DNA from 3 places in the Chryseobacterium sp. P1-3 genome. Region 3 is predicted to be linked to each of the others. Evidence: riboswitches for the same ligand, from Rfam matches in the RefSeq annotation. Region 3 holds a riboswitch; each other region holds the start of a gene.

Region 1 (2,275 bases), on a different contig from region 3:
ATCTACACTTTTTTAAAAGTTTTAAATTTATTAAACAATTCGAAATGTTCCCCAAAATTACGAAATTTTACTATTTTATAAGAGTGAAATTATTTAGATTCTTTATAAATATGTATTTGATAATTTCTATTTTTGGCCGTAATTTTGCAGGCAAATGATGAATATGAAAAATATCCTGAAAGTTTTATGCGTTTTTATTCCGGTTTTCGTTTTCTCACAGACCAGATCTGTGAAAAAAATAACGGTTAAAAATACAACCAAAACTACAGTGAAAAAAGGGACCGTGGCTCCTAAGGCAAACCCTGATCTGGTAATAATCAACAAAGATCTTCCGGTGCTGATTCCAAAGAAAAAAGATGGGAAATTCGGGTATGTGAATCAAAGAGGAAAATTCATTATTCAACCGGAATATCATATTGCCGTATTTTTTTATGAAGATTGTAATCTCCTGAATTCTCCGAATGAAAAAATAAGAAAATTCGGGACGAAAGAATATGCAACGGTGGAAAAAGATATGATTTCATACCGGATTGATCATGCCGGAAAAAGAGTATATCAGTTCAAAGACTCTGATTTAGGGAAATGCAAGTTTGAAGAATACAAACAGCAACCGTTCCAGGCTTATATTTTGAATGGTTTTTACGGGATTATCGAAAAATCAAAATTTGTGAATGCTGCAGATTACAGGCAATATCAGATCTATCCTCAATATCAGTACTTATACATTATGGAGGGAGACGATGTCACAGATCCCATGATTGTAGCTTCCAACAATGATAAATTCGGAGTGATTGATGTGAATAACAAGATTATCATTCCTTTTGAATATTCCAATATTAAAAGAAATTTCAGCTGGAAATTAGGTAAAATGTTTGAAGTCACAAAAGACGGAACAAACTACTACTATATTGACGCGAACAATAAAACCTATTAATGGTAAATATGAGTTCTGATCAATAACTCATATTTTAATATCAGGTTTTTGTCTTATTGGCGACCGAATTCAGCCCCGATATCTCACTTATTTTTTGTAATTTTGCGGCTGAAATAAAGGGGTGCTTTAACAGGCTGAGATTATACCCAATGAACCTGGAACGGGTAATGCTGTTTAGGGACATATTTAAAAATAACTGATAGATCGCGATAAAAGATCAGTGCATCAATTATCATTCATCATGTATCAATTATATTCATAATCACCCCTTTTATTCATTAAATTTTAAAATTTATAGAATGAAAGGTTTATTTTTTTTAGGACTTAGTGTAGGTTCTGTAGCTTTTATCCAGGCTCAAAATAAAGATTCGTTAAGCATCAGGGAAATTGAAGCGGTCAATTTTACCAAAAGGCTTCCGGTGGCTAAAGAAGTCATCAATGTTCAGAAAGATTTAGACAGTAGAAATCTTGGGCAGGATCTTCCTGTTTTATTAAAAAATCAGACATCAGTTATTTCTACTTCAGACGCTGGAAATGGGGTGGGATATACAGGATTCAGAATTCGTGGAGTAGCCGGAAGGGGCATCAATGTAATGATGAATGGTGTTCCCTACAATGATTCTGAGAGCCAGGGAACATTTTTTGTCAATGTTCCGGACCTTACCAGCTCGGCATCACAAATTGTGATTCAGCGAGGGGTAGGGACTTCCAACAACGGAGTTTCTGCTTTTGGAGCAAGTATCAATGTGATTTCTAAAGAGCCCGAAGAGAAAATGTATTTCAAAACTGATGACAGCTATGGGTCTTTCAATACCTACAAATACTCTGCTGAGATGGGAAGCGGTAAGTTCTGGAAAAACAGGCTTTCAGTAATGGGACGGTATACCCATATTCAATCGGACGGATATATTGACAGGGCCTCCTCAAGACTGAACTCTTATAATTTCACTGCCTTATTTGAAGAAAAGAGAACGAAAATCCGGTTTATGGCTTTTGGAGGTAAGGAAAAGACTTATCAGGCCTGGAATGGAATTGACCGGAAAACATGGGAGACAGATCCGAAGTTTAATTATTCAGGAGCAATTTATGATGCAGACTGGAAGAATATTATAGGATTTTACAATAATGAAACGGATAATTACAGGCAAAACCATTATCAGTTGCTTTGGGAACAAGGTTTCAACGATAAATGGAGCCTGGAAACTACTCTGCATTACACCAAAGGGAAAGGATATTACGAAAATTATAAACAGGATGATCCCTTTGCCAGGTATAATTTACCCGATATAAATGTCAATGGGCAGATGACCAAATCATCTGATTTTATCAGGAAAAAATGGC
Region 2 (2,275 bases), on a different contig from region 3:
CGCTATTAGAAACTGTAAAAAAATTATATAAAAATAAGAGATGCTAAGCCGGGAAATGTTTTTCTCGGCCTGGTTCATCGTATAGACCGTCCTACTTCGGGTCTGGTGATTTATGCTAAAACATCCAAAGCGCTTTCCCGGCTGACCCAGATGGTGAAAAACCGTGAGATTAAAAAGACGTATTGGGCTGTGGTAGCAAAAGAAATGATTCCGCAAAGTCAAAGGTTGGTTCATTACTTAAAGAAAAACGAAAAGAATAATAAAGCGATTGTTTTTCCCAAAGCTACAGAAGGGGCAAAAGAAGCAATTCTGACATACCATGTAATCAAAGCCCTGGATAATTACCTGCTTTTGGAAGTTGACCTTGAAACCGGAAGACATCACCAGATTCGTGCTCAGTTATCTAAAACAGGGGTTCCGATTAAAGGAGACTTAAAATATGGATCACCACGTTCCAATCCGGATGGAGGAATCAATCTTCATGCAAGAAAACTGGAATTTATTCATCCCGTTACTAAAGAAAAAATTGAAATCGTAGCTCCTGTACCACAAAATGATCCTGTATGGAGAGCATGTGAAGAATAAAAAAGAAAGTCTGTTCGGGATAAATATTGGGCTTAATCATGGCGTGAAGCTGGAAGCGGGGAGCTTGAAATAATAAAGGCCGCAAAGGACAATTTTTATCTTTTTTAAATTAAAAAAATAATTGTATCATTAGTCATTAGTAGTTAAACAGAAAGGATTTTCTAACTCCTTTTCTTCCAGTGTTTATACTAATTCCCCTAATCCGAAGCCATCTTGAATCTATAATAAAAATGTTTTCACCATTTTAAACTTTCTGCTTCCATCATCCCGCTTCCATCACTACAAAAAATTTTGTCCATTCTCAAAAAATAACTAACTTCGTCCCATACTTTAGGGGTGTCTGTGTTTACAGACTGAGACTTTACCCTTTGAACCTGATCTGGATCATACCAGCGTAGGGAAAAGTAGATGACTTTGCTGTACATTCTATTGTACAATCATAGCCATTCCTAAAGTGTATTTAAAATTATTAGGAATGGAACTTATCATCAACCACACCCGAAAAACATTTGATGTACTTCCCGAAAATCTGGAAGCATTACTGGCTATGGAATTACCTGGAAAGAAAAAAGGGATTGCTGTAGCGCTCAACAATCGTATTATTCCACTGGCCGCCTGGCCAGAAACATTTCTCAAAGACAAAGATTCAGTTTTAATTATCACTGCCACTCAGGGCGGTTAGTTTTCATATTTAAATACCCAAAATCATGGCTCACTCTATTACATGTTCACCATTTCCGAACTCAAAAAAGATTTATGTTGAAGGAAAAATATACCCTATCAATGTAGCAATGCGTGAAATACAACTTAGCCCGACTAAGCTTTCCAATGGTACTCTGGAGCATAATGCTCCCGTAACGGTATACGATACATCAGGTCCCTATACGGATGAAAATGCAAATATTGATATTCAGAAGGGACTTCCGAGAATAAGAGAACAATGGATTCTGGACAGGAATGACGTAGACATCCTGGATGGAATTACTTCAGAATACGGGAAAGCGCGTTTGGCAGATTCCCGACTTGATGAACTTCGCTTTTCTTACGATCATAAACCTAAAGTGGCCAAAGAGGGAAAAGAAATTACCCAATTGTATTATGCAAAGCAGGGAATCATCACTCCAGAAATGGAATATGTGGCGATCAGGGAAAACCAGCGTATAGAACAGCTTGAAACAGTTTCTGAACAGATGGCTTTCCAACATCCGGGAAACAGCTTCGGTGCTCATACTCCCAAAAATAAAATTACACCGGAGTTTGTGAGAGACGAAATTGCTGCAGGTCGGGCGATTATCCCCAATAATATCAATCACCCCGAAAGTGAGCCGATGATTATCGGACGGAATTTTTTGGTGAAAATCAATGCCAATATCGGGAACAGTGCTGTTTCATCCAGTATTGAAGAAGAAGTAGAAAAAGCAGTGTGGGCCTGCCGTTGGGGAGCAGATACCATAATGGACCTTTCTACAGGTAGAAATATCCATGAAACGAGAGAATGGATCATCAGGAACAGTCCGGTTCCTATCGGTACTGTCCCTATTTATCAGGCGCTTGAAAAAGTAAAGGGAGTACCCGAGGATTTAACATGGGAAATTTTCAAAGATACTTTGATTGAACAGGCAGAACAGGGAGTTTCTTATTTTACCATTCATGCAGGAGTTTTATTAAGATATATTCATCTTACAGCAAA
Region 3 (2,275 bases):
TTAAGCTGGGCCAGATATTCAACAGAATAACCAATCATTTTATCCTGAAGATGAGGTCGTTGTCTCAGCTGGGTAGGAGGAGTATCATTATTACCAACATGAATGCCGGCTGCATTTACCTTTTCTGCAACTTCAACACAATCATTAATTATCAATGGGATATTATATTTATGGGTAATTTCAATAAGTTGCTGAGCTTTTCGGAGGAATAGTTCCGTGTTATCATTTTTTTCCCGCAGTTGGATGAGATCTACACCTCCGAGAATTGCCTGTTCAGCAACGGTCAGAAAATTCTTCCCCATACAGTCGGCTTGTGAAATGACCAGGTATAATTGATAAGGAAAAAAAGCAGTACTCATTTTTGCTCTATTTTTAAATGCGCAGTAAACTCTTCTTCTGTTATATTGTATAGTTTATCAATCAGAAGCATTTGCAGACTTCCCGGTCCCGGGCTCTCTTTTGCAGCCAGTTCCCCGGCAATCCCCAATAGACTCATAGCAGATGCCACAGCAAGGGTTTTATCTTCTGCAACACCTGTAAAAGCGCCTATTAATGCAGTAGCAGAGCAGCCTAGCCCTGTTACTTTAGTCATTAGCGGATGTCCGTTTCTAATAAAGAACTGATCTTTTGAATTAAGGATAATATCTGTTTCACCGGATATACAGACAATTGTGTTGTACCGGCCGGCTAATATTTGACCGGCATCAATAGCTTCGTTGCTTTGAGCAGTACTGTCCACACCTTTGGTTACTGTGGTATTGATGTTAGCCAGGGCAATAATTTCAGAAGCATTCCCTCTGATAACAGCAGGGCGATATTGCAAAAGCCGTTGTAAGGTTTGATCACGGAACGAAGTGGCACCGGCACCTACGGGATCCAGAACCCAGGGTTTTTGCATTGTATGAGCTGCTTCGGCAGCGATAAGCATAGATTCAGCCCAGTATTCATCAAGAGTTCCGATATTAATAACTACCGAATGGGCAATATGGGCCATTTCCCTGATTTCAGATCGGGCATGGGCCATAACCGGGGAAGCTCCCACAGCCAAAAGAGCATTGGCGGTATTGTTCATCACTACAAAATTGGTAATGTTGTGAACGAGCGGTGACTTTTGTTTTACAAGCTGGACTTGTTGCCAGAGAGTTTTTTCCATTGTTATCATTTAAAAAAAAATAGCTTTAGGAAAAATCCGGAACAAAAGTACATTTACAAGGAATGTAGATTTGCTTTTCCCTACGTCGGTGTAAGCCGTATCAGGTTCGAAGGGACTCTCTCAATTCTTTTCAGAATACCCCTAAAGCAAAACAAATGTATAAAAATTATAACAATGGTAAAAGGAATTTAAAGAAGACCTTATTATCTTTCCACAAGCTCTTTTACCTGTTCACCATAAAAATCGGTTTCCGTAGTCCTGATTTTTAAAAGCTCATACCACTTTCTGAAAGCACCGATAAAGACAATCAACATCAAAACCATTGCGGTAACGGCAAGAGCTGCCAATAAATATTGTTCCTTCGGAATGTAAATGGTCGTTACCTGGATGTAACCAGCCCAAAATGTGATCCCAGCCATGAAGACTCCCGGAATAGCAGCACACAAAGCATATCTACCCCTGTTCATCCTGATGAGCATCGTAGTGCAAACGATTAGTCCACACGCGGCCAGCAGCTGATTACTGATTCCGAATAACGGCCAGATACTGCTTACATTTCCTGTATACACCAGATATCCCCAGGCAAAAGTGAAAAGAAGACTGCTGATGATAATTCCCGGAATCCAGTTTTTATCATTGAATTTAGGAATAACAGATCCCAGCATTTCCTGTAAAAAAAATCGTCCTACTCTTGTTCCTGCATCTATCGCAGTAAGGATGAATACCGCCTCAAACATGATGGCAAAATTATACCAATAGGCTGTTAACTGATCCATATAAGGAATCTTGTTAAAGATATGAGCCATACCCACAGCCAGGGAAACGGCACCTCCGGTTCTCCCATGCAGATCAATGCCTATTTTTTGCGAGTAATAATCAATATCTACTCCGTGAAGAGCAGGATGAGCAGCAAGGAAAGCATCATAGGATTCTTTAGGAGTATTAATAGCAAAATAATCACCCGGCATTAATGTACAGGCAGCTATTAAAGCCATAAGGGCAACAAAACCTTCTACAAGCATAGCTCCATACCCCACAAAGAGGATTTCTCTCTCTTTATTAAGCATTTTAGGGGTTGTACCCGTAGCAATGACAGCATGAAATCCCGATATGGCACCACAC

What was found. A riboswitch is a leader RNA that binds a small molecule or an ion and turns the genes downstream of it on or off. The one in region 3 is predicted to bind thiamine pyrophosphate.
Region 1: linked by a shared signal. The riboswitch ahead of HX13_RS02455 (TonB-dependent receptor) and the one ahead of thiM (hydroxyethylthiazole kinase) in region 3 are both predicted to bind thiamine pyrophosphate.
Region 2: linked by a shared signal. The riboswitch ahead of thiS (sulfur carrier protein ThiS) and the one ahead of thiM (hydroxyethylthiazole kinase) in region 3 are both predicted to bind thiamine pyrophosphate.

What each region holds. Positions count from the first base shown of each region.
Region 1 is NZ_JPEQ01000003.1:88,776-91,050, reverse strand. It holds gene HX13_RS02460 (WG repeat-containing protein) at 164-934, shown strand; TPP riboswitch at 1,042-1,133, shown strand; gene HX13_RS02455 (TonB-dependent receptor) at 1,234-2,275, shown strand, end outside.
Region 2 is NZ_JPEQ01000003.1:103,581-105,855, reverse strand. It holds partial or broken gene HX13_RS02520 (RluA family pseudouridine synthase) at 1-585, shown strand, start outside; TPP riboswitch at 908-1,003, shown strand; gene thiS (sulfur carrier protein ThiS) at 1,061-1,267, shown strand; gene thiC (phosphomethylpyrimidine synthase ThiC) at 1,293-2,275, shown strand, end outside.
Region 3 is NZ_JPEQ01000019.1:64,819-67,093, reverse strand. It holds gene thiE (thiamine phosphate synthase) at 1-359, opposite strand, end outside; gene thiM (hydroxyethylthiazole kinase) at 356-1,153, opposite strand; TPP riboswitch at 1,214-1,306, opposite strand; gene HX13_RS20120 (carbon starvation protein A) at 1,357-2,275, opposite strand, start outside.